Regions from separate parts of the Colwellia sp. BRX8-4 genome, predicted to be linked through region 1. Evidence: riboswitches for the same ligand, from Rfam matches in the RefSeq annotation. Region 1 holds a riboswitch; the other holds the start of a gene.
What was found. A riboswitch is a leader RNA that binds a small molecule or an ion and turns the genes downstream of it on or off. The one in region 1 is predicted to bind thiamine pyrophosphate.
Positions count from the first base shown of each region.

Region 1 (16,194 bases):
AAAATGGACAATCCGGCTTACTAAAAATTGTAATTTCTTGAGACTGTACAGCTTCAGGATTAATGTAATTGAGCATGGTATCGGCGTCAGATACTTCAAATGGGTCGCCAGGTAAATCAGGTTCAATGAACATTTTTTCTATAACGCCATTTTTTACTAGCATTGAATAGCGCCAGCTACGCTTACCAAAACCAATTTCTTTTTTATCAACTAATAAACCCATCGCTTGAGTAAAGTCACCATTGCCATCAGGAATGAAACTAATGTTGGCTGCGTCTTTGTCTTGTGCCCAAGCATTCATTACAAAGGTATCGTTAACAGAAATACAAACAATTTCATCAACACCATTAGCGTTAAATTTTTTCGCTAGTTCATTGTATCTTGGTAAATGTGAAGATGAACAAGTCGGTGTAAATGCGCCCGGTAATGAAAATACAATGACGGTTTTATTAGCAAAAATTTCATCACTGTTTCGACTTGCCCAACCATCGGCAGTAATAATAGGGAAAGTAGTGTTTGGAACTTGCTGTGTTTCTTTATTGGTAAACATAGTCACTCGCTTTGATTGATTTGAATCGATTAAGTGGCACTAGTATGGGTGAATAACTTGATTTAATAAAGTGATAAAAACAATTCACAATGATTGATTAAAGCGATTAATAATAAAAAAATCAATCTAGATTGATGATGAAAGAATCACATGACTTATGACAATAGCCAACGTTTAATTTCTTCGGTCATTATATCTAGTTGTAAATAAAGGTGGCTAGCAGATGCTTTTATATCTTTACTATTTTCAGCCCTGGCTTGCTGGCTAACCTCATTGAGCGTTTTAGCTATTTCAGGGTGGGAAAAATACCGTGTACTGCCTTTTAGCTTGTGAGCAAGTGCTTGTATATATTTATGATCAAAATTCTCGGTGGCGCTTAGCCACTGCTTTTTTTCTTTTTGCCATGAAGCGATAAAAAGTCGACCAACATTTTTACTCAGTTCGATGTCGTGCTCATTATTTTTCAGCAGCATGTCTAAATCAAAAAGGCTGAAATTTTGTTTAGTTAAGTCGTTTTTCTGTTGTTTCTTTAATAACTGTCGATAAGCATTGTTGAGCTTGTTGGTTATTTCTTCCTGTGGGCAAGGTTTAGCCATATAGTCATTGAAACCTGCAGCAATACACCTTTCTGCCGCGCCACTCAAAGCATCTGCGGTTACAGCAATTAACCAAAGCGGTCGGCTTTGCTCGCTTGCTGTTAACGTTTGAGCGAGTTCAAAACCATCAACATTTGGCATATGACAATCAGATATAATAATGTCATAAGCCTGTTTTTCATGTAAATCTAAAGCTTCTTGGCCGTCGTAAGCAATATCGGCTTTAATATTTAGACGCGCAAGTTGCGCACAGAGCACTTTAACGTTTACTAGGTTATCTTCGGCAATAAGAATACGTAGATCTTGAAAACGGTTATCGTCAGCGGCATTAATTAAACGCGTATTACTGCGACGGTTATCGGTGGAACTTTCTAAAGTTGACTGTTTTAGCTTTAAGCTAAAATGGAAAGAACTCCCTTGGTTTAGCGTTGAATCAATCTTAATTTCGCTACCCATCGCTGATATTATTTCTTGGCAAATACTTAACCCTAAACCCGTACCACCATATTTTCGCGTAATGTCGTCATCGGCTTGAATGAAGGGAGTAAATAAGAACGTTTGTTTTTCCGCCGCTATGCCCATGCCGGTGTCTTTTACTTCAAAATAAAGTGTGTCGTAGGTGTTTTTATTGATAACCTCACTGCTAGCCACCGTAACAATTAAATCGATTTTCCCTTTATCGGTGAATTTAATCGCGTTACTAAGCAAATTATTAAGCACTTGTGTAAAGCGTGTCGGGTCGGTTAAATAGCAGTGGCTTATTTTATTGTCTATGTGTAAATTAATTTCTAATGGTTTGTGGTGTTCAATGTGATTGAAGCCACTAATAATATTTTTACAAAGTAAATTAAAATTCACTGGCACCGACTCTAAAGTCAGTTTGCCGGCGTCCATCTTTGAAAAGTCGAGCACATCATTGAGCAAAGCGAGTAAGTTGGTTGCCGAGCCTTGTAATGTTTCAAGTAAATCATTCTGCTCTTTATTTAAAGGTGTGAAAGCAAGGGCTTCTGCCATACCTAATACACCGTTCATCGGCGTTCTAATTTCATGACTCATCCGCGCAAGAAAAGTTATTTTCGCTTGAGCTGATTTTTCAGCTTCTATTTTTGCAGACTCAGCAATAGATAATGCATGTTCAATTTTTAGTTGGGCAAGCTTTCTGACCCTAAGCTGTCGATAATAAATCCAAAAAATAATCAGCCCAAAAAGCATAATAGCGACAAACAAATAACTGACATTTCGATAAGCATTAGCAATTTGTTTATCGGCATTATTTTCATGGAAAGCCGTTTGACTCCATTTTGCATAAAGTCTTTCGTAATCTGTGGCAGAAAGACTTTTAATGGTGCGATTAAGTAAGCTAATAATAATATCGTTACCGGGGTTACTCGCGAAAAAAAACTGAGCATTATCATTAAAGTTTATTAATGGTTGGCTAGTGAGATTTGAGAGTTGATTTTCTTTAACCAAATAAGAAGAAATCAGAGAGCCACCAATAAAGACATCAGATTCACCCAAAGATACTGAAGTAATGGCCGCATTCATCGAGTCAAAGTAATTAAGGTGTGCAAAAGGAAGTTTTTCTATTAATAATTGGGTGGCATTAAAATTATTAACCACAGCAACTTTTTTGTCACCTATGCCACTTAAACCATCTATTATCGTGTCATTATAGCGATAAACCATACTATAACTGGCTTGCAAATAAGGCTCAGAAAAAATAAGCTTTTTCTCTCGGTCTTTATTGCGCTCAACCAACGGCAGTACATTAATTTTTTGCTGTGCTAAAGACGAAAAAATTTGCTCAATATTTTTTACATAAACAGGTTTATAGATAATACCGGTTCGCTCAGTTGAAAGCGTAAATAAATCAATGGTGAAGCCGCGCTCGGTAATGTGATTAAAGTTTTTAGTAATAATGTAGGGCGGAAAACCTCCAGACACCACCGGAAAGGAAAGTTGATTATGGTCAATAATAAAATCTTTTTCAGCAACAGATAAATTTGTAAAATAGGCGCCAAAAGTTAACGAGATATTTCCTTCATTTAAGGCAATGTATTTGTTATTCCATAACTCGGCTTGTTGTCGACTCACTGAGCGAATGCCATCGTTAATTTTATGCATCAAGCTTCTATTGTTTTTATTCACGGCAAAGCGAAAGTAAACTTCTGGTGCTTCATCTTCAGTAATATGAAAATCACCACTGAGCTTATATTCTTTTAACTTTTCATTAAGTAACCAGGGTTTTGTTGCATATAAGGCATCATACTTTTGATAATCGCCAAGCAGCTTATCAATATCTTGATAATAATAACGTTCAATATGGCGACTAAGAAAATTTAAAGTTGACTGATCGTCAGAGTAGATACCTATTTGCAGACCATTACTTTTATTACTTTGAATGCGACGAAACACTTTCTGTTTGAATTTAGCATAGGGAATACTAAAAACTAAGTCTGTTTGATCTTGCTGGTAACGAGTAACGGCGACCACATCAATACTCTTATTAGCAAGCGATTGATAAGCCTTTTCTGTTGGCATGTAGCTAAACGATACTTCACGTTGATTATCTATTGCCCAAATTTGCCAATACTCTTTAAGAAAGTTAACCAGCAGTTGAAACTTCTCTCCAGAAGCTGCATTGATTGATGGTCTATCAGGTAAAGCTATTCGAAGGGGCGCTTTATTGTGGGATAGTTGCTCTGCATAGACACTAAAAGTGACTAACAAAATACTGCACAATAATGTGCGCTTAAGCCAAGTAGACATGGACCATAACATATTCTTTATATCGCTTATAATGTCATCATCCATGGTTTAAAACTTAAGTTTTTATTTAAGTTTATCTATGAAGGCAGAAGTGAAGTATTAATAAATACACTTTATGCTATAAGTAGCAAACCAGCAAATTTTAATAAATAAGTGATTGATTTAATATAATGAAAATCAGATGTTTTTTAGGTAATACGACTTACTGCTACCCGGGTGCTTATTAAATAAACCTTAGCGGCCAACAAGTAAAGCAACTAAAAAGATCAGCATCACAACGCAATAAATTTGCTTGCTACAGTAACAGCATGATAAATTACCCCTAAAGTTGTATATACAATTAAAAGGTTGAAGATGTCTAACACTTACACGTTAATAAAAGGTCGAATTCCATTGCTTATCAGCATGCCGCATAACGGTGAGGCTTTACCTGAATACATTGCCAATAAAATGACTGAACAAGGCAGGAAAGTGGCTGATACTGATTGGCATAAAGACAAGCTTTACGCGTTTGCTCAAGCGCTTGGTGCGTATATTATCATGCCCAAATATAGCCGCTATGTCATTGACCTAAATCGAGATCCAGCAGGTGTTGATTTATACCCTGGTGCCAACAGTACTGAATTGTGTCCGACGACTTCATTTGACCTTGCGCCACTTTATCTTGAAGGACAAGCACCAGAAAAAGATGAAATATTACATCGAGTAACCACGTATTGGCAGCCTTATCATCAAGCATTAAAAAGCACTCTAGCTGACGTGCAGAATGAATTTGGTAAAGCCGTTTTATTAGAGGCCCATTCTATTTTGTCGACCGTGCCGAGATTTTTTGAAGGCCAATTACCCGATTTTAATTTTGGTACAGCTGATGGTAAAAGCTGCGCGCCTGAATTAATCACCGCACTACAAAAACTTGATTACTCACCTTATAGCATGATCACTAACGGGCGGTTTAAAGGCGGCTTTATTACTCGAGAGTATGGTCAACCGCAAAAAAATATTCATGCGGTACAGTTAGAGCTTTCACAACGTACTTACATGAGTGAGCCCAGTCCAGAATACAATGAAGCGTTGGCAAGTGAGGTTATTCCTAAGCTTAAACAGTTAGTAGAAACCTTGATTAAGTTTTCACAACAAAAAACCTAGTGTAGGTGTGCTCGTATGAATGAGTCGCGATAACGGTTTTATTAAGCCGTAGTCATTAGTCAGTGGTGAATAGGCAAACGCAGTAAATGTAGATTGGGTTTTCCAACAAAAATTAGCAAAGGTATTTTCGATGAAGTTATTTGCAGAACGTATTTTATTAAGCAGCGGTTGGCACACGCAGCAAACATTAACCATAGAAAATGGCGTGATCACCGCAATAGCATCAGGCCATATTGACGGCGCTGAGCAAGTAGGGGTTGTTATTCCTGGTATGGTTAATTGCCACTCCCATGCTTTTCAACGTGCCTTTGCGGGTTTCAGTGAACAAGGTAGTGAAGGGCAAGACAGTTTTTGGACATGGCGAAGCATCATGTACAAATTTATCGATCAACTGACGGTAAACGATGCCGAAATAATTGCCCAACAGCTTTATATTGAAATGCTTAAAATGGGTTATACCCGTGTTGCAGAATTTCATTATTTACATCATGAAATTAATGGTGAAAACCATGATGAACTTGCTGCCATGGCAAAAGCCATTTTTAAGGCCAGTCAGCAATCGGGAATTGGTTTAACATTATTACCGGTACTTTATCGTTTCAGCGGCTTTGGTCCTTTACCGGCAAATGACGGCCAAAAGCGTTTTATTAATTCAGTAGAACAATTCAATCAACTGGTCAGTGACTGCTTTACCTTAAGTGCTCATTATCAAAATACTAATGTTGGCATTGCACCTCACTCATTAAGAGCGGTTGACAAAACGTCGTTAGAGCAAGCGGTAAAACATGTTCGTAGTTTAGATAATAAAGCGCCAGTGCATATTCATATCGCTGAGCAGCAAAAAGAAGTCAATGATTGTTTAGCGCATTATGGTCAACGTCCGGTGGAATGGTTATTAAATAATGTCGCATTAGATCCGCAATGGTGTTTAATTCATGCAACACATATCAATGAACAAGAACGCCGAGGAATTATTGCCAGTAAAGCGATTGCAGGGATCTGCCCAACCACTGAAGCAAATCTAGGTGACGGTATTTTCCCCACCAGTGAATTTTTAGCAGAAAATGGCACCTTAGCGATTGGCTCTGACAGTCATATTTCAGTGAATCCTATCGAAGAGTTACGCTGGTTAGAATACGCACAACGCTTAATTAAGCAACAACGTGCTATTTTAGCAACAGAAAATCAACCTTCAGTGGGTCGTAATTTGTGGCAACAAGCAGCCTTAGGCGGCGCTCAAAGTACAAATAGCAATACCGGTGAGTTAGCGATAGGTAAACAAGCCGATTTACTGGTACTTAATGCCAAAAAAGTGGCTTTGTTTGCCCACCACGACCAACACTTATTAGACAGTATGATTTTTGCAAGTCAGCATAATATGATTAACGACGTTATGGTTAATGGCCACTGGGTGATTAACGGGGGTGTTCATCACCTAGAGCAAGAGTCTGAACAAGCATTCTCTAAGCTATTGGCCAGTCTTTCTGCTTAGCATTAAACTGTTATCGCGCATCTAAGTTTTAGAACTGCTCGATAACAGCTTTATATCTTTTATAGGTTATTAATTTTTTAATTTACCTATAACAACGAACTATACTGAGCAATTGTTTTACAAACTTTCGCTTGGTTGTCTCGGTGCAAATGTGGGGATTGTTGTTTGGCATTACAAAAATCAGTAAAAAAAGCTTTTACCGACTTTCTATCGCTGGTTATTTCTTTTAAAAATTGTTGTTCTTCAAGACTAAAATTGACAAGCTGACTCTTTAAGTCAGTATAAATTTTATCGGCCTTCAACCTTACTTTAGTATCTGTAGCTTCTGAAAAGGCATTAGAAATAACGTTTTTCTGTTCTGAAAACCACTCGTCTACTTCTGGTTGAGGATAAAAGTGTAAAAATAATGCCGCTGCGACGATTAAGATCAATAAATTTTTCATAATTCTTTATATAATTGAATGATTATATAAGAATAATCAATTTTCAGCTTATTCACTAATATTAATTGTTTTATAACGTATTCTTAGATAAATATCGTTATAATCTTGAGGCTCTCGTATATCAAGGATTTATCGTGAAATCAGAAGACAAGATCAAAAAAGCGCAGATTCAAATTCCCGTTAAAAATATTAAAATACATCAACCTAATCAGGTAGAAACCTACCAGCCTCGTGATCAAATTTATGTGCGCAAAGTAAGTGGTATTTTCCAATTACTTAGGCAGCGGATGAACTTTTTTTTCTTAGCACTTTTTGCGATACTGCCTTGGTTGCGATATAACGATCATCAAGCCATTTTATTTGATATTGCCGAACAACGCTTCACGCTCTTTGGACTAACCTTGTGGCCACAAGATTTAACCTTACTCGCTTGGCTCTGTATTCTTAGTGCTTTTTTACTGTTTTTTGTTACCACCTTTTTAGGGCGTGTTTGGTGTGGATATTTATGCCCACAAACTGTCTGGACCTTTATTTTTATCTGGTTTGAAGAAAAAATTGAAGGTACCGCTAATCAGCGTAAAAAACTGGACAGCCGCGAACTTGATTTTGACAAATTCTGGCGTAAAGCCTTAAAACATACTTGTTGGTTATTTTTCTCAATACTAACGGCACTAACGTTTGTCGGTTATTTTGCACCGGTTGATGAAGTGTTTATTGACTTTTTTACTTTTCAGGCCTCGTTTGCTTTAGCAGCGACTGTTTGGTTCTTTGCTTTTTGTACTTATGGTAACGCTGGCTGGATGCGTGAAATTATGTGTCTACATATGTGTCCTTATGCACGCTTCCAATCAGCGATGTTTGATAAAGATACCTTAACGGTTTCATATGACTTTAATCGCGGTGAAAGCCGTGGTGCACGCTCTCGTAAAGTAGCACATGAATCATTAGAATTAGGTGACTGTATTGACTGCAACCTTTGTGTGCAAGTCTGTCCAACCGGTATAGATATTCGTAACGGCTTACAATATGAATGTATAAACTGTGGTGCATGTGTTGACGCATGTGACGGGGTTATGGACAAAATGAATTACCCGAAAGGGCTAATACGTTACACCACCGAGCATGAGTTACAAGGTAAAAAAGTTCATTTTATTCGTTCAAAATTAGTGGGTTATGCCATCGTTCTGGTAGTAATGTGTAGCTTGTTAGTTTTAGAAATTGTTAATCGAGCTCCGGTCACTATGGACATTATTCGCGACAGAAATGAACTGGCCAAAGAAAAATTTAACGGTGATATAGAAAATGTGTACACCTTAAAAATCTTAAATAAATCGCAAACTGATAACGTTTATCGCTTGTCTGTTAAGGGTATTGAAAACACTAAGTGGCATGGCGAGCAAGAAGTCATGGTAAAAGCCGCCGCTGTGTATACGTTACCAATGAGTCTGTCGGTAGACCCCTATGAATTAAAAGGTTACATGACCGATATTTCATTTGTTATTGAGTTGGTTTCAGAGGAAGATGATGTTTCTCTTGAACATGAAAGCAGGTTTTTTAATAAACGCTAATGTCTGTATTTGATTTTACTACCCTATCACCCGACTTGATCTTAGATGGCCTAGAAAGTACTGGCCTTTTTGTTGACAGTGGCTTGCTGGCTTTAAATAGTTATGAAAACCGTGTTTATCAATTTCACGACGAAGATAAGAAAAAATACGTCACCAAGTTTTATCGACCACAACGCTGGACCGAAGCTGAACTTAGAGAAGAGCATAGCTTTTCTTTTGAGTTAGCAAAACATGAATTACCTTTAGTTGCGCCGTTAAAAATTGGTGGTGAATCGCTTTTTTCTCATCAAGGTTTTCATTTTGCTATCTACCCTTGTCGAGGCGGACGTATTTTCGAAGTAGACAATTTAGATCAGCTTGAATGGATGGGACGATTTTTAGGGCGTATTCATGCCGTCGCAGCGACAAAACCTTTTAAACATCGCCCGACCTATAACAAGCAAGAGATGCTTTTTCAGGCCACCGATATTATAAAAGACTCTGGTTTTGTGCCACATTACCTAAGCAAAGCTTTCTTTACTATTTTAGAACAAGTGGTTGATATTGCAGCGCAGCAATATCAACCCAGCCATGAAATACGTTTACACGGTGATTGTCATGCCGGTAATATTTTATGGACAGACAAAGGTCCACATTTTGTCGATTTAGATGATTGTCGCATGGGACCTGCTATTCAAGACCTATGGATGATGCTTTCAGGCGATCGCCAACAACGGTTATTACAACTTGATACTATGCTTTCGGGATACGAAGAATTTTATTCATTTGAACCCAAGCAACTTATTTTGATAGAATCATTACGTACCATGCGTGTTGTTAATTATATGGCTTGGTTATGTAAGCGTTGGCAAGACCCAGCGTTCCCGCATAACTTCCCATGGTTTAATACCGATAAGTATTGGGAACAGCAAATTTTAATGTTGAAAGAGCAAGTGTCTGCCCTTCAACAGCCACCATTAAGTTTATTACCTGCATAATTATTAATAGCGCAGGGCTATTGTTTGAGGAAAAACGTTAAATGAAAAAATTATTGAGTTTATTTGTGATGTTATTATTGCCATTAATGGCATCAGCAGCAAATTATCAAGAAGGTACGCATTACACGATCGTGAGCGAACAGGCGACCAAAAAGCCTGAAGTACGTGAATTCTTTTCATTTTACTGTCCACATTGTTTCAAGTTTTCACCTTTCATGACTAGCGTTAAAAAGCAGTTACCAGCAGGAGTTAAATTTGAATTCAATCACGTTGATTTTTTACGCGGCGCTTCTCAAGTTATGCAGGAAACGTTAAGTAAAGCGGTAGTTGTTGCCGAGCAAATGGACATGGAAAGTAAGCTAATGGGCGCACTTTTTAATTATATTCATGTGCAGCGCGCAGTCTTTACTTCTGAAAAAGATATTCGTAATGTTTTTGTTTTGAATGGCGCTGACGGCGAAAAGTTTGACAAATTAATGAAAAGCTTTGGTGTAAATAGCCAAGTAAAACAAATGAAGAAAAAGCAAACCTACTACGCAAAAAGTGGTGGTTTAACTGGTGTGCCAGCCGTTATTGTTAATGGCCGCTACAAAATTGAAAATGCAGGTTTAGACAAAAACAACTTTGAAGCTGATTATAATAACTTAGTGAAGTATTTGTTAACACTCAACTAAATGACCGTTAGCAACACAATAAAAAAGGAGCTAAATAGCTCCTTTTTTATTGTGTTTTTTTTCTTTTTTATACAATAAATAGCCAAAAATTAACGCAACAACCAGTAAAGATAAACTCAGTAATATTTGCTGTTCCTCACCAACTTTAATACCTGCGCCCAGTAATGAAAATATCAACATCTGTGGAATAAAGCCAACACAAGTGCCTGTAACATATGGGATAAACTTTACCTTAGCCATGCCTGCCAATATGTTGGTTAAAAAGTTTGAGCCCGCAGGTAACAAACGAATGACTAGGGCTTTGCTGAAGGTGTCCGTTGAGAAAAAAGCAGACAGCACCATTACTTTGTCGGGGTAAGCGTCAAGCACCCTTTGTCTAAAAAAGGTTTTTGCGATAAATAACGTTAGCATGCAACCGAGTGTTGCCGCTAAAGTGGCCAGCAGCGTCCCATAAACAATGCCAAAGATGTAACCACAAGAAAAAGCAGCGACTTGCCTGGGTAAACCGATACTGGTCAGTAATGCCAATAGGCTTAAAACCATTAACACCCCCAGATATCCTTGAGGAATAAACTGGTCAAGTAGTGGCTGTAGGTTGTTGTTTTTCAATACATCTAAAGAAAATAACACGCTAAAAAGAATGGCAATACTAATTAATGTGGTCATTAAAAAAAGTGTTTTAGTTTGTTTGCTCAGCATCTCTATCCATATTAAACAATCATATCTGATAAAATTTTCGCTTTAGCTAAACTAAACTCTTCATCGGTTAAAAAACCCTGTTGTTTTAAATCAACAAGCTTGTCTAGCGCACTTATTAATTCCGAGTCATGAACAACGATGTCGTGCAATACCGCTGCGGTTTGCTTACTAGGTAGCGGTTCTTCTATTACGGATGTATCAATGCTTTCAGGCTCGGCCTTTTTTTTCTTAAAACCTTTTTTTATCGCGCTCTTAACTATGGTTACTTTCAGCGGTCGTACCGTTGTTGCTTCTGGATTCAGCTGGCTGGCAATAAACCAACTCCAATCAATTAATGACTCTAAAATATCAAAATATTTAGCTTTGGTTAGACGCTGGTTACCTTTTCTAAAATATAAGCATACAACATATGTTTTAGCGTTTTTATCGGTTAAATAAAGCAGGACTTGTCGAGTTTCATCATCAATAAGCTTATGGCGATGCGCTTGATTAAATGACAAGCGCAGTTTGTTCTCGCATTGCTCATTGTAACCATGGTCAATATCTTCATTAATAATACTGACGTTGTTATCGTTTACCCAAATTTCACTTTTAACTATATCGGCAGTAGCCAATTGACTGTCTATTTCTGACTGATGGCGCTTGTAAAACGATACGGTTGTTTGGCTAGTATCGAGTTCAAAGCGTGCAAACATACCTCTTAATTTTGCTTTTTGATTAACCGTTTTTAGTCGTAATCGATAAAACACCACCGCAACCACCAATATAAACAGGGTAAGCAGTAGTTTGCCATAAGCGCTATTGTTGAGTGGCGCCGATTGTTCATCACTTTTATTATCCACCTGAATACGCTTACTATTGTCACTTTTTAACGGGATAGCCTTTACCGATAATAATTGTTTATTGGTTAAATCTAACAGTAAGGGTTCGCCGTTGTGATCAAAGAGTAATGACACTTTATTTTTTGGAGAAAGCTCATCACGACTAAAAGACAAAATAGGTAATGCAGCAGCGCCACTTTGAGCCTCACTATTTACCATCGTGGTATTCAATTGGGCAAGTTGCCAATTTTTTGTATCATTAATAAGATATAAGACACTACCTACAGACGCTTCTAAGTTTCGCCCATAATAAGGAAAAATATTTCCATCAGTTCCTTGAGTAGATTTCAGCGGAAAAACAAGGTTATTTTGGTAAGAGTCTCGCCAGTCAGCACATTTATCAGCAACAACAACTTGGTGACCGCCATCGTAGTCATGTTCTACGAGTAATGCGCCATAATGTTTTTTTGACCACGAAAAAGAACTAATGCTTTGAGCGCCTAAAATAAAGATCTCATTGTTAACGTCGTTTGTTTTCATAAAAGGGTTACTACTTGGCACCCTATAATTTCTTAAGCCAAATTTCTCAGGATTAATGCGCAACACAACACCAGAATACAAAGCGCCTTCGCTAGCGTTTGGTAAGCTAGTGTTACTGTCAGATAAAGCAACAAGCATTAAGCCATAATCATCGTGCCATACTTTATTATATGGATTAAAGGCAATTTTCTGTATTTGATGTGTGGCAGTTGGCACCGCAATTCTCAGCACTTCTCTGCGTTGCTGCACATCAATTTTAATTGCCGCTGTGTTGTCGTATTGCCACTGTGTTATCACAGCGTCAAATGGCAATGCAACGGGATCGGCTAACAGCGTTAATCGCGCAACATTATTATTTGATTTAGCGGGCTCAATATGTGCAGTAAAAAAGTTTTGGAAGCCAGTTTTATCTGCTAACGAAAAACTGGGGTGTAACGTTAGCGCGGTTAATTTAACTTGTTTATCGGTAGTATGATTATTTAGAGGTAAGCTTGCTAAAAAAGTGAGCTTGGCATTATTAAGTAAAGACAATTCGCCAGCAGCGTCTGCAATTAAGTATTGCTGCTTATTCTCACTATTAACAGGTAATGCAATAACGGTTGTTTTATTGGTTGAACTTAGGCTAGGCAGCTGCGCTAAAACTTCGAGTTGAACTTCTTCAGCAATCGTTGTTAAGGGCGTTAATAGGCAGTAAAAAGCCAGCAACACTGGAAGTGTTTGCGTAGTTATTTTTTTTATATAATGAAAAACGTCCATATTTTGCCAACAATCCTAATTTTATAAAATTATAGGTAATCCATTTTAATGTTTCAATAAAATGACTTGGTGTGAATCAATAAATTGTGATTTTTTACTATCATTGAGATAGCTTAATCTTCCGTCGACAACTAATTGGTCGCCTAGCTCGGCCTTATCTTTAATATAATGTGCTTGTTTTCCCCAGATATGTACCGAACGTTCGATAGAAATATTTTGGGTTTGCTGTGTTATAGGCGAATACACTAAATTATTAACGGTTAAGTTAAGCGCGACTAATTCTTTATTATTCTCGGTTAGTACTAAATTAATATCGCTGCTTATTTCACCACTCATATGCACTTGGTTTATTGATTGGGCGTAACCCTTTGCAAATGTTTGTGCATAAGTGGCGTGTAATATTTCACGGTTAGCTTTTTTACTATTAAGTAAATAGCCTTGCACTAAAATAACATCACCCTTTTGCGAGTGAATAAGTGAACGATCAACAATATCACCAATAACTTTAACCGTATGATAACTCGTCCATTCTTTAAACTGTTGGCTCGTTTTGTCAAACCATCTGCTATGGGTCGCTAATACTAACTCAGCTACAGCAAGGACCGGGTTTGCTTGATAACGAATATCAGGCTTAGCAACTAAATTTCCTAATAAGGTTACTGAACATAAATGATTTTGGCTTAGATGATTTGTCATGGCAATTTAATAAAAAAAACTATAGTGCTAATTTACTGAAAATCATCAGATTAAGCAAATACATGATATTAAATAACCATAATTTTTCTGTACTTTGATGATAAAATTGTTAGTATGCCGAACAAACCAAGGGGTGCAATAAAAAGCTGTTGTTAATAGGCTTTTGTATTGCTGAGAATTTTTACCCTTAATACCTGAAACGGATAATGCCGGCGTAGGAATGGTTAATATGTTGAATACTTATCGTAAACACTTTGTGTAGGTGCTTACTTACGGTGTATTTGCCTTATTGCTCTTTTTGCTTGCATGCCACAAAAAGAGCCCAGTATGAATTTTATAAAATCTCCTATTTCAATCGCGGTAACAACGACTTTATTGACTTTTGCTAGTGTCACACAAGCAAATGAGTCAAATGATATTGAGCGTATAACCGTCACTTCTAGTTTCAATAAGCAATCTTTAGCGCAAGCCCCTACCAGTATTGCAATCATCGACCAACAAAAAATAGCTGAGCAGGGCATTCAACATTTTGAAGAAGTTATTAATGGTGTCGCCAACTTAAATTTCTCTGGTGGAACATCTCGTCCGAAATATTTACAAATTAGAGGCGTCGGTGAACGTTCTGAATACCGCGGTGCGCCAAACTCATCAGTGGGCTTCATTGTCGACGATATCGATTTGTCAGGCTTGGGCATGGCAGCTTCTATGTACGATGTTCAACAAGTTGAAGTCTTAAGAGGTCCACAAGGTACACGTTTTGGTGCCAATGCGCTTGCGGGTTTAATTTACATAAAATCAAAAGACGCAACAGAATTACCCGAGCATGGTTTTAAAGTAACGTTAGGCAATGACGACTTAATTAATGTTGCCGGTTATAGCTCTGGTGCTGTCACCGAAGACTTAAATTACCGCATATCATTAGAGCAACATCAACAAAACGGTTATCGCGACAATCTTTATCTAAATAGAGATGATACTAATGGCATTGACGAGTTTTCTGGAAAGTTCAAATTGCAATATACGGCAACAGAAGATTTAAGTGTTTATTTTACTTATATATTTGCGGATAACGATAATAGTTTCGACCCATGGACATTAGATAACAACGGCTTTAATACGATCACGGACAACCCAGGTGTTGATAATCAAAAATCGCATGGCGGGGCACTAAAATTTAGCTTTGAAGGTTTGTCATTTGCAAAATTCGAAGCGATAAGCAGCTATACCAAGACAGAGCATCAGCACGCTTATGATGGTGATTGGGCAAACGCAGATTATTGGGCAAGTAAAAGTTGTGATGGTGCGCCATGTGAATACAGTTACCTTTGGGACAAACGCGCCGATAGAGATGTATGGTCACAAGAGTTTCGATTATCATCAAATGACGGCTCAAGAATTTTTGACAATACAACTGCTTGGCTAGTGGGTACTTACATTAGCAAAATGAATGAAGATAACGACCTTGACTCTTTTTATAATGGTTGGGAAGACGAAATACTCGACTCTACATACTCAGCTAATAATTATGCAATTTTTACCCAGTTAGACAGTGTTCTTAGCTATGGCCATGAATTATCAGTAGGTTTGCGCGTTGAAAAACGTTCAACCGATTATAGCGATAGTGCTGGCGATGAGTTTGACCCGTCTGAAACCATGTGGGGCGGACACATCGCCTTGAGTAAGATCATTAACAATGAGCATTCTGCCTATGTTCGTGTCGCGCGTGGTTACAAAGCGGGTGGTTTTAATATGGATTTACCCGAGCAATTAATCCAATTTAAAGAATTTGATACCGAAGTCTTAGTCAATTATGAATTAGGTCTGCAATCGAATATGCTAAATAATACCTTAGTCAGTCGACTAGCCTTATTCTATATGGACAGACAAGATCAACAAGTTAATGCTTCTCAACAGAACCCTGATAAGCCACAGCAATTTACCATTTACACGGCAAATGCCACCAGTTCAAGCAGTTACGGTTTGGAACTTGAGTTAACATACCAAGTTAATAATAATTTAACGATCGACTCGACAGTGGGCTACCTAAACGCAACATATGATGTTTATGGCTATTCTGACAAGTACGGTACAAACATTGACATTTCAGGACGCGATTTAGCACACGCACCAAGCTATACCTTTAGCCTTGGCTCTACGTATCGAAGCGATAATGGCGTTGTTTTCAATGTGAACTGGTCAGGAAAAGATGAATTTTTCTTCTCTGATAGCCATGACGAAAAAGCGTCAAGTTCAAACTTATTGAATGCGAAAGTTGCTTATGAACTCGCTGATTGGTCTATTTCACTTTGGGCTAGAAATATTACCGATGAAAAAATCGCAACACGCGGCTTCTTCTTCGGTAACGAACCTGATTTAGATTGGGTAGCCAAAAAATATCAACGCTTTGGCGCACCAAGACAAATTGGTGTAACGTTTGATTATAACTTCTAAGGTTAAGCACTCTTCA
Region 1 covers NZ_JACGVS010000011.1:121,987-138,180, forward strand. Annotated here, with positions in the region: gene H4J56_RS11195 (glutathione peroxidase) at 1-550, opposite strand, end outside; gene H4J56_RS11200 (ATP-binding protein) at 706-3,915, opposite strand; gene hutG (N-formylglutamate deformylase) at 4,270-5,061, shown strand; gene H4J56_RS11210 (formimidoylglutamate deiminase) at 5,192-6,553, shown strand; gene H4J56_RS11215 (hypothetical protein) at 6,640-6,996, opposite strand; gene ccoG (cytochrome c oxidase accessory protein CcoG) at 7,131-8,564, shown strand; gene H4J56_RS11225 (serine/threonine protein kinase) at 8,564-9,541, shown strand; gene H4J56_RS11230 (thiol:disulfide interchange protein DsbA/DsbL) at 9,583-10,215, shown strand; gene H4J56_RS11235 (TVP38/TMEM64 family protein) at 10,246-10,914, opposite strand; gene H4J56_RS11240 (SHOCT domain-containing protein) at 10,926-13,031, opposite strand; gene H4J56_RS11245 (single-stranded DNA-binding protein) at 13,077-13,727, opposite strand; TPP riboswitch at 13,847-13,965, shown strand; gene H4J56_RS11250 (TonB-dependent receptor) at 14,055-16,178, shown strand.

Region 2 (16,194 bases), on a different contig from region 1:
GGTAAAGCCCAAGCTTATTATCTGATAGTGCCAACGATGGAAAAGGCGGTAACTGCTGATATTTCTTGACTAGGTTGGATGATATTCTGGGGAAAAAGTCAGCACTATTAGGCCAATGGGTTTGTTCAAATGCACCATAATAATCGGTTTTTTTCATGCTAGCAGTTACCGATTTAGCTAAACCCTGATTAATAAATGCTTTGGTTAAGGTAAAGGCATCACGTAATAAATAGCCGTGTGCTAAAAAAGCCGCTAATGCGCTAGCAAAGGAGCATCCACCACCATGACTGTAAGAGGTATTTATTCGTGGTGAAGAGAGTTGATAACTTATCGATGATTGCTCAACGTGATGTAAACAATAGTCATCACTGACTTGTAAACCGTCATTGTCTAACACGGCACTGTGCCCACCTTTTACGATGACGCTGGCGACGCCTAATTCGGCAATTTTTATTGCCAGCTCAACGGGGTTAAGTATCAATAATTTTGATAATTGTTGCGCTTCCATCAGGTTGGGGGTAATAACATCAATATAGCTGAACAATAGGGTTAAATCTTCTCGCTGTAGTGTCGAAAAACTACCACCGACGCTCGCTTGGCCAACGGGGTCAAAAACGACATTTATTTTTGGGTAGTTAGCTTTAAAGCCCGCTAATAATTCGGTTAACCATGTGACTTGTTCAAGATTGGCTATTAAGCCAATCTTAATGACGCTGGGTGGTTTATCATCAATTAATACCTTGGCTTGTTGTTGTAATGTCTCGCTAGCGACCGGATTTATCGAGACAAGGCGGTTAGCGTTTTGTACGGTATTCGCGGTTATCAAATGACAAACTTCAACACCCAAGGCATGACCTGTTTTTATATCGGCGGCAATGCCCGCACCACCAGAGCAATCGCTGCCAGAAATCGTCCATACAATCGGTTTTTCTTTAACACTTTCTGTCATAGCTTTATCCTTGTTGCCTTATTGATGCCAAAAAGGTGTATCTAGGGTTGGCGTTGATCGTCCAGATAGTCGGTTTCTCTTTAACACTTTCTGTCATAGTTTTACCCTTATTGCCTTATTGCCTTATTGCCTGATTGCCTGATTACCTTATTGATGCCAAAAGGGTGTATCTAGGGTTGGCGTTGACGGGTGAGCGGTTTGTCGTTGCTGCATTACACCCGCCATGTATCCTTGCTCGCCAGCGACAATGGCTTGTGCGAAGGCTTTTGCCATCAGCACCGGACTATCTGCCAAGGCAATTGCTGAATTTAATAATACGGCGTCGTAACCCATTTCCATAGCTAGACAAGCATCTGAGGGTTTGCCAATACCCGCATCTAAAATGAGAGTTGCATCTGGAAGCCGCGAACGAATTGTTGCTAAATTATAAGGGTTCATTAGACCCTTACCTGTGCCTATTGGCGATGCCCAAGGCATGATCACCTGACAACCTAAGTCATATAAACGCTGACACACCACGAGATCGTCGGTGCAATAAGGTAGCACTTTAAAACCCTCATTTAACAACTGTTCACAGGCCTTTAATAGCTCGATAGGGTCTGGTTGTAAATTATAGTCATCACCGATAACTTCCAATTTTATCCAATCCGTTTTAAAAATTTCGCGGCTCATTTTTGCTAGGGTTACCGCTTCTTTAGCTGTTTTACAGCCCGCCGTATTGGGTAATAAAAATCCCTGAGTCTCTTTAACAACCTCTTGAATATACTGCCAAATTTTTGCGCCTGACTGTTGCGCAGGGTTTTGGCGTTTTAACGACAAGGTGACAATTTTTGAGCCACTGGCTAATATCGCTTTTTTCATGATCTGTGGCGAAGGATAAAGTGCGCTACCAATTAATAAACGACTATTAACCGCTTGTCCGTATATCATTAGTTCGGTTGAAAATGTCATCATTAACCTCCCTGAATAGGAAACAGTACATCTATACTATCCTCTTGATTAATTGTGGTTTTTTGATAGTCAGCTTTACCAATAAAGTCACCATTAAGGGCTACGGCAAAACTTTGTTTTTGCTGCTCTGGCGTTAAATAATGCAGTAATGCCATTGATATATTGGGGGTTATACTGGCAATGGTGATTACTTGTCCATTGATAAAATAGGTTGTTATAGCTGCTTTAGTATTCATTGATGGCTAACCACTTATGATAAGGAGATTCTGTTAATGAGCGACACTCGAAAAAATGCGCAACGGTAAACTCTAACTGCTTTAACACAACCGGCGCAATAAGGTAGCCGTGGCGAAACAGTCCATTGACCTGGATAAGCCGATTTTGCAGTGATATTTTAGCTTGGTTATCACTAAAAGCAGGTCTTAACTGGCTAATATGTTGATGAATATTGGCTTCAGCAAATCCAGCATGGACACTATAAGCCGCGCTGAGTAATTCCATTGAAGAACGTACCGTCATTGGCGCGCAGTCTTCACTTTCGATTTCAGTTGCTCCCACGACATAAAAGCCGTTAGTTTTAGGGGCTATATATAATTGATAGCGAGGGTGCATTAAACGAATAGGCCGGGTAATATTGACTTCAGGGGCAAATAACTGAAATATCTCACCTCGTACTCCTCGTAAATCTTTTAAGGGGGCTGCGGTGTTTTCGCCTGCACTGTTGCGTGCGCCTGCACCGCGACAGTCAATTGCTAAATCAGCAGCAATAATATGCTTTGACGTGTTAGTTTGCTTATTGCCTTTGTTGCCTAGTGGGCTATCCCCATGGTAAGTGACTAAACAGCTCGATTTTTGCTGTTCAATGTTAACGACAGGTGAACTTTCTAACCAAGTAACGCTACTTTTTTCTAGCTGCTTTTGCAGGGCTTTTAGTAATTTACGATTACCTATTTGCCCTTCTTCAGGTAAAAACAACCCATGATTAAAGCGATGAGCTAATTCGGGCTCAAGGGCAAGTATTTGTTGGCGATTCAGTTGCTGTAGCTGATGTTGCGGATAATGATTTTTGATATAAGCCATGAAACGCTGATAATCGCCTTGGTCTTGTTCATGGCTAACCATTAAGGTGCCTGCTTGTTGAAAATAAGTGTAACTGTCTAATTTAGCAAGAATCTCAGGCCAAAGCGCTAATGACTCAAAGCCCATTTCAACAATATTACGATCGCTATGCATAGCTTCACCTAGCGGCGTTAATAAACCGGCAGCAGCATAAGCGGCACTTTGGTGGCCCTGTTTATTATCTTTATCAATCAAGGTCACTTGATGACCTTGATTAACCAAAGACAATGCCATTAAACGACCCACTAACCCTGCGCCAATAACAACGATATTGGCACAGATTTGAGTAGGTTTAGGGAACTGTTGAGAAATAGTCATCGGCTGACTATTTCACCTGATGGTAAATTTCACTACCGGTCGCTTTAAATTCCGCCGACTTTTCAGCCATGCCTTGTGCAATATCGGTTGGCGTTGCATCTAAAACAATGACTTCGTCAAGTAACTGTATTTCTATTTTATTGCTGGCTTCAAGACCCGCGGCATAATCACGTACTTCCTGAGATATTTTCATCGAACAGAATTTTGGCCCACACATAGAGCAGAAGTGGGCAACTTTACCTGATTCTTGTGGCAAGGTTTCATCGTGATAAGTCTTGGCTCTTTCAGGGTCTAAACCGATATTAAATTGATCGTACCAACGAAATTCAAAGCGCGCTTTGCTCATGGCATTATCGCGAATTTGCGCCCCCGGATGACCTTTTGCTAAATCGCCGGCATGGGCTGCAATTTTATAAGTCATTAAACCTTCTTTAACATCTTCTTTATTGGGTAAGCCTAAATGTTCTTTAGGAGTGACATAACAAAGCATGGCACAACCGTACCAACCAATATTAGCGGCGCCAATACCCGAAGTAATATGGTCATAACCCGGTGCAATATCAGTCGTTAACGGACCTAACGTATAAAAAGGTGCTTCACCACAATGTTTAAGTTGCTCGTCCATATTTGCTTTGATCATATGCAGTGGCACATGCCCGGGGCCTTCAATAATCGTTTGTACATCATGCTGCCAAGCAATTTTAGTTAATTCGCCTAAGGTATGTAATTCGGCAAATTGTGCTTCATCGTTGGCATCAGCAACCGAGCCCGGGCGTAAACCGTCGCCGAGTGAAAACGAGACATCGTATTGCTTTAATATTTCACAAATATCTTCAAAGTGGGTGTATAAAAAATTTTCTTTATGATGCGCTAAGCACCACTTCGCCATAATTGAACCACCACGTGAGACAATACCGGTGACACGCTTAGCGGTCATTGGAACATAGCGTAATAATACACCGGCATGAATGGTAAAATAATCAACACCTTGCTCGGCTTGTTCGATAAGGGTATCGCGGAAAATTTCCCAGGTTAAGTCTTCTGCCACGCCATTTACTTTTTCTAGCGCTTGATAGATAGGCACCGTACCAATGGGCACTGGCGAGTTGCGCATGATCCATTCGCGGGTTTCATGAATATTACGACCCGTTGATAAATCCATTACCGTGTCTGCGCCCCACTTGGTCGACCAAACCAGTTTTTCTACTTCTTCTTCAATGGAAGAGGTCACCGCCGAATTACCAATATTGGCATTTACTTTAATTAAAAAGTTACGACCAATAATCATCGGCTCACATTCTGGGTGGTTAATGTTTACCGGAATAATTGCTCGGCCACGCGCGACTTCATCACGGACAAACTCTGCGGTAATTTGCGCTGGAATACTGGCGCCAAATGACTGACCTTTATGTTGTAGTAGTAAGGTTTTATCTTTGACCTCTTCACGTTTTAAATTTTCACGAATGGCAATATATTCCATTTCAGGGGTAATGATCCCTTGGCGAGCATAGTGCATTTGGGTAACGTTTTGACCTTTTTTAGCGACACGCATTTTAGGTAAGTGTTCAAAGCGTATCGCGTCAACACCATCGTCAGCTAAACGTTGTTGAGCATAAGTAGAGCTATTTGATGTTAAGAGCTCAACATCACCACGACTATCAATCCAACTTTCACGCAGGCGAGGAATACCTTTGTGTACGTCTATCTCGACACTTTCATCGGTATAAAAACCTGAGGTATCGTAGACGCAAAGAGGTTCATTTTTTTCGTAGGTTGGCTTATCTTTATTACCCGCTAATAAAGTATCAGACAAGGTGATTTCGCGCATACCTACCTTGATATCGTGAATTTTACCTTGCACATAAACTTTTTTAGAATTTGGGAATGATTGATCAGAAACGTTTTTTAAGAATGTTTCAGCTTGTTCGCGACGTTCTCTGCGAGTGAGTTTGTTAGCTGGTTTGGTCATTTTTTTGCCTTTTAATAATATGCATTTCGTTATAAATGCACGAATAAAAAAGACGAAGTGTAGAGTGAGGAAAAAATAAAAAAGTGACGAATTAATCCTTTAACTCTTTTATTTTACCTTGTTCCCTTACGCAGATATTAATCTGATCAGGTTCTACGGATCCCGCTTTCGCGATCTCAGCTTTGAATATTTCTTTAGAAATAATCTCAGCACTCCGACAAGTAATTGTGGTGATTCTATCGTATTAGTTTCAAAATACGCAATCATAATGTTGTATTTGGTTATAATTAATTTTTAGATAACGATGTGAGTCGTTGACAGATCTTACCCTTTTTAGGGTTCACAATTTATATTACACAATGCTAGTATATTGTATACGAGAGAGTGTTAGGACAATAACAATGATAAAAAAACGGATAACGACTTCACTTGCTGGCTTAGTTTGCGCTATGGTTTTTGCTGGGCATGTTAGCGCGAGTAATTGGCAACAAGAAAGTGGCAAAGTAACGCACCAAGAAAAATTACGGGGTACTATTACACCAGAAAGAAAGTGGTGGGATTTAATTCATTATCATCTTAATGTAAAAGTTGACCCTGAAACTAAGCTTTTTTCAGGTAAAAACACCATGACTTATAAGGTGTTAGCTAAAGGTGAACGTTTACAAATAGAACTACAGGCGCCAATGAAGCTTGAGAAAGTACACCAAAATGGTAAAGCGCTTGAAGTAGAGCAAGATGGCTATTCTTATTTTATTACCCCAGCCAGTAAGCAAGAAATAGGCTCGGAGCAGAAGATAACTATGTACTTCTCTGGACAGCCCGTTACCGCAAAAAACGCCCCATGGGATGGCGGTATTACTTGGAAGAAAGACAGTAATGGCCTCGACTTTATTGCCACTTCAAATCAAGGCATTGGCTCTAGTATTTGGTGGCCAAATAAAGATCATCCTGCCGACGAACCCAACAATGGCGTGTTAATCAGCGTTGAAGTGCCAGAACATTTAATGGATGTGTCTAATGGTCGATTAATTAAAGTTGAACACAATAAAATTGATAAAACAAAAATTTATCATTGGCAAGTTGTGAATCCTATTAATAATTATGGGGTCAATATTAACATTGGTGACTATGTTCATTTTGGTGAAAAGTATCAAGGTGAAAAAGGTCAGCTTGATATGGACTACTATGTTTTACGGGAAAACTTAGCGAAAGCAAGAAAACAGTTTAAAGAAGCGAAACGAACCATTGAAGCGTTCGAGCATTGGTTTGGTCCTTATCCGTTTTATGAAGACAGTTATAAACTGGTGGAAGCACCATATTTAGGGATGGAGCATCAAAGTTCGGTGACTTATGGTAATGGTTATCAAAATGGTTATTTAGGGCGTGATAGAAGTAGTACTGGCCCAGGATTATTATTTGATTTTATTATTGTTCATGAATCAGGTCACGAGTGGTTTGCCAATAACATCACCAATAAAGATGTTGCTGATATGTGGATCCATGAGAGCTTTACTAACTACTCAGAAAGTCTATTTTTAGAGTATCATTTCACTAAAGAGCAAGCCTTTGAATACGTTCGTGGTCAACGGATGAATATTGGTAATCAATCCCCTATTATTGGCGAATATAATGCTAATCGCGGTGGTTCTGGTGATATGTACGATAAAGGTGGCAATATGCTGCATACCATTCGCCAAGTGATTAATAATGATGAAAAATGGCGAGAAATACTCCGTGGATTAGGTAAGGTTTTTTATCATCAAACAGTGACTACCCAAGATATTGAAAACTACATTAGCACACAATCAGGTATCGACTTAAGTAAGGTCTTTGATCAATATTTACGTGATATACGTATTCCCACTTTCGAATATTTTATCAAAGATAAAGTGATGAAAATTCGTTGGGGTAACGTGGTTAAGGGGTTTGATATGCCGTTACGCGTCACTATTGCCGGTAAAACACAGTGGCTAGCACCAACAGCAACTTGGACTACTGTTGAACTTGAGCAGGAAAACCCAAATATAGCCGTTGATGCTAACTTTTATATTTCGACGCTCAGTGTTTTAGGTCATTAGTTTTAAAAATTAAAGTTTTAAAAATTAACGATATAAAATTAAAAAGGAGAGCTTATTGCTCTCCTTACACGTCAACGTTCAGTTAAATATTGCGCTTAAAAAGCGTATTTAAAACCAACAGAAAGTAATTTAGTACCGTCATACGTTTCATAAGAGGCTTCAACGCTCACTTTTTTATTGAGGCTATAACCAACACCAGCGCCGATGCCAAATTCCCATGAATCATCAGACGCTGATTCGCCACGGTAGCTTGCTTTGAGGTCTAAGTTTGCATAAGACGGCATTACATAAACATATGCGCGATTGTTGAAGTCATATTGACCACGCAAAGACAAAGCGAGTAAGCTTTCTACTTCAATTTTAGCACCGTAAAGTGAGTCGTCACCAACACCAGAACCGAGACGAAGTTCAGGCATCAAGTAAAAATTTTTCGCTGAATTTTCAATTTTATATGCCACTGAGCCATAGATAAAGTTCAAAGAAATATCGTCGCCATCAGAGCTATCAGATAACTGACCGAATCCACCGCCCACTTGCCAATCAGCAGCTACGGCTGTTAGGGAAAGACTGAAAAAAGTGAGTGCAATAGCGGTTTTCTTAAACATAATAAATCCTTTATTTTATTTGGGTTAACTTTAGGTTAAATTAAGGTGAAGATTTCGCGCAGAGCTTAACACCAAGATATTTTTTGTTCAATAATCTTTAATAAATTATAGTCCGGCACTTGGCAATTAATAACATCAGTGGCAATATTTAACGATGAATAAACATTTTTTTATCTCTTCAAAACTTTATTTACTTGGACTTATAGCACTATTATTGTGGGTTTTTTGCTTACCGGTTGCAAAAAGTTATGCAATGAAAAGTGAGAGCACAGCAAAGCTATGTCAGCGCTCGCCATCATCATGCCTAGAAAAAGTTAATATTGAATTAACCCAAGTACAGCCGAAAAGCCGCATCTGGTTTAGCTTAATGCAATTCAAATTATCCTCGCTATTTATTTTGCAACACAGTGATGAGCTTTACCAAGAAACAAAGCGTTGGATAAACGATGAAGACCTACCGATCCCTTTTCAAGTCACTCTTTACATGTATTATGCTAAGTGTTTACTTAGTCATGGCGACTTAGTAGAAGGGAAGCGTTATATTTATAAAGCAAAAGCACAATTAGCAATAATGAATGAAGTTTATCCATCTCCAATTAAACTTATTGAAATTGCTAACTTACAAATGTTTATTGGTGAGTTACCTGAAGCCTATGAGTCACTTAATGCTTTAAAAGAAAAATATAAAAACAGTCATAATCCGCAGTTTATGATGGATCTTTTTGGTCATTTAGGGCATGTCGCTAGGCAACTTGAATTGTATGATGAAGCGCTTGCCCACTGGTATGCAACCGTTCCTTGGAGTTATAAATATGGTAATGAACAACAAATAGCGACAGTACATTTTAATTTAGCGCAAGCACAACAACACGCTGAACAATTCTCATTGGCTGAAAAAAGTTATTTAGCCGCAATTAAGCATGCTGACATTGCTTTAGATGTTGTGAAAGCCTCTCATGCAAAATTGTACTTAGCCGAAATAAAGTTGCTGGGCGGTGATAAAGAACAAGCCGAGGAGTTATTACTGGCCATTAACGAAGAACTCTTAGCGCCAAACCTGCTATTAAAGCTTAATGACCTTAAGGGTGAATTATAAAACCTTTAAGAGGGAGTCGATAACAAAGCATACTGCAAAAAGGTTTGATAAATCCTTATGGTGAATATCTCGCCATCATAGTAAAGCCCAATTTATTAATCGGGTTAACATAATTTTATCCATTTCAATAGGCTGTTATTCCTGATATTTATCCACTATCATTGTCTTTAAAGAATGTAATCAGGTCAATTCATATGTCAGCAGTTACGCAAAAACTAAACACCATCAAATCTAAAGCTGCAATTGCTTGGGGGCCAAATAAACCCTTAACAATTGAAGAAATTGATGTAGAACTTCCCAAAAAAGGCGAGGTTCTCGTTAAAATCATCGCTTCAGGCGTTTGTCATACCGATGCTTTCACGCTTTCAGGCGAAGACCCTGAAGGAATATTTCCAGTCATTTTAGGGCATGAAGGTGGCGGAATTGTTGAACAAATAGGTGAGGGTGTCACCAGTGTTGCGGTTGGCGATCATGTAATTCCTTTATACACACCTGAATGTGGTGAGTGTAAATTCTGTAAATCGGGTAAAACCAACCTGTGCCAAAAAATTCGTGAAACCCAAGGTAAAGGCTTAATGCCTGATGGCACCTCGAGATTTTCATTAAACGGCAAAGCTATATTTCATTATATGGGCTGTTCTACTTTCTCTGAATATACTGTTTTACCTGAAATATCTTTAGCGAAAGTTAACCCTAAAGCACCGCTTGAAGAAGTGTGTTTATTGGGTTGCGGGGTAACTACCGGCATGGGCGCAGTCATGAATACGGCGAAAGTTGAAGTAGGCGATACCGTGGCTATTTTTGGTTTAGGTGGTATTGGTTTGTCGGCTATTATTGGCGCTGCTATGGCGAAAGCAAGCCGTATTATTGCGATTGATATCAACGAAAGTAAATTTGAGTTAGCCAAAAAGCTGGGTGCAACAGACTGTATTAATCCAAAAGATTACGATAAACCTATTCAAGACGTTATTGTTGAATTAACCGATGGCGGTGTTGACTACTCTTTTGAATGTATCGGTAATGTTAATGTGATGCGTTCGGCCTTAGAGTGTTGTCATAAAGGCTGGGGTGAGTCTATTATTATTGGTGTTGCTGGCGCAGGGCAAGAGATTTCAACCCGCCCATTTCAACTGGTTACCGGTCGAGTATGGCGCGGTACTGCCTTTGGTGGGGTGAAAGGTCGCAGTGAGTTACCTGAGTATGTTGAACGCTATCTTGCTGGTGAATTTGCTTTAAACGACTTTATTACCCATACCATGTCGTTAGAAAAAATTAATGAGGCCTTTGAATTAATGCACGAAGGTAAGAGTATTCGTAGTGTTATTCATTTTAACCATTCGTAAGTACCTAAAAGGTTGAAGATCATGTTAGAAAAAATTAGCAGTAATAAAATGTTTGGTGGCGTTCAAGAGCATTTTCAACATCTTGCTGAAAGTCTAAAATGTCCGATGCGTTTCGCTATTTATTTACCTGAGGGTGCCAGCAAGCATTCACCAGTGCCGGTTTTATATTGGCTTTCAGGACTGACCTGTACCGATGAAAACTTTGTACAGAAATCAGGAGGACAGCGCATGGCATCGGCACTCGGTATAGCCATTGTTTGTCCAGATACCAGCCCGCGTGGAGCCGGTGTTGCCGATGATGAAAACCAGTCTTACGATCTAGGGTTAGGTGCGGGTTTCTATATAAATGCCACCGAGAAGCCTTGGTCTATTCATTATAAAATGTATGATTATATTGTTAATGAATTGCCAGCGTTAATTGCAGAAAACTTTCCTGTATCGAGTAAAAAATCAATCAGTGGTCATTCAATGGGTGGGCATGGCGCGTTAACGATAGCGCTAAAAAATCCTGATAAATATTGTTCGGTATCTGCCTTTAGCCCCATCGCTAATCCAATTAATAGCCCTTGGGGACAAAAAGCGTTTAGCGCTTATTTAGGTGATGATAAAGCTTTATGGCAGCAACATGATGCAAGCGTGTTGATGAAAGCAAGTACACAGCATATACCGGCATTGGTTGATCAAGGTTTAGCCGATGACTTTTTGCAAGAGCAACTTCAGCCAGAATCATTGATTTCAGCGGCGCTGAGTAATAACTACCCACTAATACTTAACCAACATCAGGGATATGATCACAGTTACTTTTTCATCGCCAGTTTTATTGAAAGTCACTTATGTTTCCATGCGAAACATTTGGGGCAATCTTAATGTTTACAGTTATTTCACCTGAACATTTTAAGACTATCCCATGGAAAAATGGCCAAGGTGAAACTATTGAATTGGCGATTAATGACGGCGGTACTTTAGCTGACTTTATTTGGCGCTTGAGTATGGCGAATGTAGTTGAAGATGGGGTCTTTTCTGATTTTTCAGGTTATCAGCGTAATCTCATTCTCATTGCCGGTAAGGGCATTAATTTACAACACGATAACCGTAAAACTGATCAGTTGAATAATATCCTCGATGTCGCCAATTTTGATGGGGGTTGTCGAACCGTTGGACATTTACCTGCAGGCGAAATTACCGATTTTAATATTATTACCGATAAAGAAAAGTGCTCGGCCGTTGTGGAAACCTTGCTAGCTCAACAAACAGTTGAACTTAAAGCTGCAGACTTATGCTTTGTTTACAGTTTGTCGGGGGCATTCCAGTTAACGTCATACCAAAATCACCAAATAATAAAGGCAGGGCATTTATTGAAATTGAATACCCTTAAAGCAGGGGAGATGACGATTACAGGACAAAAGCTGATCGTGGTTTACTTAACGCAAAATACCTAGGCAAAATTTAGTGACAGCAGGTGTTTATCGCTGAAAATAGTCATTTAAACTTTTATTTCAGCGATAATGTTTTTTCTGTTTTAGAGTATGGAGATATTAATAAAAATTCAATGCACAGGACGTTAAAATGAAAGCACACCATTTAGTCAAAGTATTCGCCTTGTTGCTGATATTCTCACCGTTTACTAATGCTGAGAATACTGCTGACAATAGCCGCAAGTTACCTATCGACGAAAGCTCAACCACAAAACATAGTACTAAGGTTAATGGTAAAAAATTCGACTACACTGCCACTACAGGTACTCAACCCGTATGGGACAGTGAGGGTAACCCAACCGCCAGTTTGTTTTATACTTATTACCAACGCAGTGATGTTAAGAATAAAAGTGCACGACCTTTATTAATTTCTTTTAACGGCGGCCCAGGTTCAGCATCTGTTTGGATGCATGTTGCCTACACCGGCCCACGTGTTTTAAATGTTGATGACGAAGGATATCCATTGCAGCCTTACGGAGTTAAGACCAATGACTATTCAATTTTAGATGTTGCCGATATTGTTTTTGTTAACCCAGTTAATACGGGTTATTCACGAGTTCTACCCGACAAAGAGGGCAAGATGCCTTCGAAAGAACAACAAAAATCGATGTTTTTTGGTGTCAATGCCGACATCAAATATCTAGCAGATTGGGTAAATACTTTTGTGACCCGGAATGAGCGCTGGCGTTCACCAAAATATTTAATCGGTGAAAGTTATGGTACTACCCGTGTTTCAGGTTTAGCTTTAGAACTACAATCACGTCAGTGGATGTATTTAAATGGTGTGATTCTCGTGTCGCCAACCGATATTGGTATTAAGCGTGACGGACCAGTAAAGGCCGCAAATCGCCTACCTTATTTTGCAGCTGCTGCCTGGTATCACCAAGCACTAAAGAGCGATTTACAGCAAAAAGACTTATTGGATATTTTGCCTGAAGTTGAAAAGTTTACTATTGAGCAATACATACCTGCACTCGCTAAAGGTGGCTTTATTAGCCCAGCAGAAAAACAGGCGATAGCTGAAAAAGTTTCTTATTATTCAGGACTTTCGGTCACTGAAGTATTACGCAGTAATTTAGATATTAGCGCTTCCTATTTTTGGAAAGAACTATTACGTGACCGTGAGCAAACAATTGGTCGTTTAGATTCACGTTACTTAGGTATTGACGAGAAAACAACCGGTTCACGTCCTGACTACAATGCTGAATTAACGTCATGGTTGCACAGTTTCACGCCCGCCATTAATTACTATTTACGCGAAGAGTTAAACTATAAAACAGACATTAAATATAATATGTTCGGTGATGTACATCCGTGGGATCGCACTAACAATAATACCGGTAAAAACTTACGTTTAGCGATGGCACAAAACCCTTATTTAAATGTCATGTTCCAAGCAGGTTACTACGATGGTGCGACTAACTATTTTGATGCTAAGTACACTATGTGGCAGTTAGATCAAAGTGGTAAAATGCAAGACCGTTTGTCTTTTAAAGGCTACCGCAGTGGTCATATGATGTACCTTCGCTATGAAGATTTAAAAGCGGCGAATGATGATATTCGTCAATTTATTAAAGCGTCTTTACCTGATAATAAACAAGCCGCTAAATACAAAGCTGCTTCGCCACGATAAATTATCTTAGCACTTAAAAGTAAGCCGATTAAGTTATCATTTATAACTTAATCGGCTAATATGTTATTCCTCTTCATCTACTTCTTTAAATCTTTTTGCCACATCATTTTTCTTATAAACCTGCTCCATAATAGGTTCAAAAGAGTTAGGATGGATATTACCAATAATATTGACAAATACCGCCTCATTATCTGAAAGTGACAGTACAACTAAACCATCAATTACTTCACCGTTTGACTTGATGAACATCAGTGAGTAATCAGTTGATTCATCATCATTCATTCTTACTACATGTTGCCAACCATCGGCACGTAAATTAGCTTGAGTTTCAATGAAATTATCTTTAAACAACTCACTGTTTTTTTCAACGTTATAAACACTTATACGAACACCATCTACGTCATCCAATAAAGCATCAATTTCAGGGTCTTCATCGGCATCAATAACCCAACGTGCTGTGCCAATGGCTAATGGACCTAAAGACAAGTTTATTTCGCTGTCAGCTTGCCACCAATAAGGTGATTCAATATCGGCATAGCCAGCATGACTGTGAAGTCCCCCAGCGGTAATGCCGCACCCGGTTAAGAAAAAGCTTGCTGCAATTGCTAATAGCAAGGTCACTTTCTTTAAAAAATAGTGAGATAGTTTCATGGTTTACTCGTTATTTTAAGTCAATATCAATGTTAAGTGATTTGGTTACTTTATTAATTTGTGCCGGGTCTATTTCACCAACAATGTTAATGAATACCGCTTCTCGGCCGTCCTTATCACTTTTATTGTTAATAACCATAACCACTAAACCATCCATAAGGTCATCAGTGATTTTGGTGAATACTCGTACCTTTTCATCTTCTTCATTGACCGATACAATAGGTAACCAGTTTTTAGATTGAATATCTTTGCTGACTTTTGCGATTAAATCTATTGCCGGTTGATCGCTACCTTTCATATTATAGATTTGTACACGAACAGCTTTTAATTTGCTGATTAACTCTGATGCTTCTGGATCAGACAGATTAATTTTGCTAATAAAACCTAACATGGTTTTATTTAAATTAACCATCACTTTAGGTTCACCATAAACTGAGTTAAGACTGGCAAAGTCTACATAACCTCGCTCTTTTGTAATGTCGTCGGCAAAAGCTGAACTGCTCATTAATAATGATGAACTAAATAAAATAAGTGCTGATAATAATTTTTTCATGATGTTTCCTTAAAATGATTAAGTGGTTTAAATAAACCTTGGTTCAATGGTTGTTGTATATTTTCGTCAAATGTTTGCTTTATTTGCTCTGTTGATATTTTTTTAGCGAATGATATATATTGCAAAGCGATTGCTAACTCTTGCTCAGCATGTTGTATCTCTGCCAGTGATGGCTGTTTATTTATAGGATCACTTAGTATATTGGTGTTGAGTAAAGCAACAGCGGTAACGGTTGCGGCTAGCGCACTAAGTTTTTTCCAGCTAGGCGTAAAGTAGCCAAAAATCACATGACTGCTTTTTTCAGTTTTGCTAATGCCCTGTAACTTGTTTTTCAAATCGGCTGATAAAGGCTGCAAACCTATGTCATTTAAATGTTGTTCAATATGTAACGCTGTTTCCAACTCAGCAATTTGTTGGTTACTAAGTTGTTCATTAGTTAATTCACTGCTCTCGGACAATACTCTTGCTAGCACGCGGGTGTCAGCTGAAAGGTCATTGTTCGCTAAAAAATCATCTAATGGTTTCTGCCATGATTCTTTATTATTCATGGGTATACCCCTTTAAATTATTTCGCAATTCACGTCGTGCACGATGTAAATAGACTTTTACTTGGCTGGTGGTTAAGTTAAGTGATTTCGCCGCAATACTTTGGCTGTTTTGTTGTACATCACATAACATAATCAACGAACTATAGGGTTCTTTTAAACAAGCAATCGCCTCACTTAACCAACGACTTAATTGTTGGTGCTGTAAATTCCCTGCCGGTTCTTCATGTTTTTGTGTCACTTGATGCTCTTCTTCAACTTGGCTGAATTCCTTACGCTTACGCAATTTATCAATACAAGCATTACGGGTTACCGTAGATAGCCAAGCCGATACTTTTTCAATATCTACTTGTTGGATGTTATTCCATAAACGCGTAAAAACATCTTGTGTAATATCTTCCGCTTCATGTTTATCACGTAAAATATACAAAGCTAACGAATAGATTCGTTGCTGATGTTGTTCGAGTATTTTATTAAATTTATTTCCTTTCATAGTTATAATTACGCACTACTTTGCGAAAGGTTACAAATTAAGTATCTTATTTTTAATTTATTATTAAAAAGAGTCGCCAAAGTGATTGGTATGATAAGTAGATTCAATATAACTAATAGGGTAGGGTTTCTTGAAATAAAACGGTTAATCAATGTGTTATCGTTAAAAAATTAATCTGCGGATAAAGTGATATTAAGTTAAAAAATTTTTATGAATAAGCTTAATTGAGTCGATTAAAGACAATTTTTAGTGATCGCGATTATAATTTCGACAGGTGATTTTTTATTTTTTATTGAATTTTAGACATAAAAAAACCGATGAAAACAAGTTCATCGGCTGGATAGCTTTGGGGAAGCTAAAATATAAAATTATTACAACAGGTGCTCACTAAAAGAGAACAAAAGCATTATAGAGTA
Region 2 covers NZ_JACGVS010000001.1:175,434-191,627, reverse strand. Annotated here, with positions in the region: gene thiE (thiamine phosphate synthase) at 1-949, opposite strand, end outside; gene H4J56_RS00830 (thiazole synthase) at 1,097-1,900, opposite strand; gene thiS (sulfur carrier protein ThiS) at 1,903-2,136, opposite strand; gene H4J56_RS00820 (FAD-dependent oxidoreductase) at 2,126-3,337, opposite strand; gene thiC (phosphomethylpyrimidine synthase ThiC) at 3,345-5,306, opposite strand; TPP riboswitch at 5,412-5,533, opposite strand; gene H4J56_RS00810 (M1 family metallopeptidase) at 5,708-7,384, shown strand; gene H4J56_RS00805 (outer membrane beta-barrel protein) at 7,480-7,989, opposite strand; gene H4J56_RS00800 (tetratricopeptide repeat protein) at 8,144-9,085, shown strand; gene H4J56_RS00795 (S-(hydroxymethyl)glutathione dehydrogenase/class III alcohol dehydrogenase) at 9,280-10,428, shown strand; gene fghA (S-formylglutathione hydrolase) at 10,450-11,295, shown strand; gene H4J56_RS00785 (HutD family protein) at 11,295-11,867, shown strand; gene H4J56_RS00780 (S10 family peptidase) at 11,995-13,536, shown strand; gene H4J56_RS00775 (DUF4252 domain-containing protein) at 13,600-14,187, opposite strand; gene H4J56_RS00770 (DUF4252 domain-containing protein) at 14,198-14,740, opposite strand; gene H4J56_RS00765 (hypothetical protein) at 14,737-15,288, opposite strand; gene H4J56_RS00760 (RNA polymerase sigma factor) at 15,281-15,778, opposite strand.
Region 2: another riboswitch for thiamine pyrophosphate. It lies ahead of thiC (phosphomethylpyrimidine synthase ThiC); the one in region 1 lies ahead of H4J56_RS11250 (TonB-dependent receptor).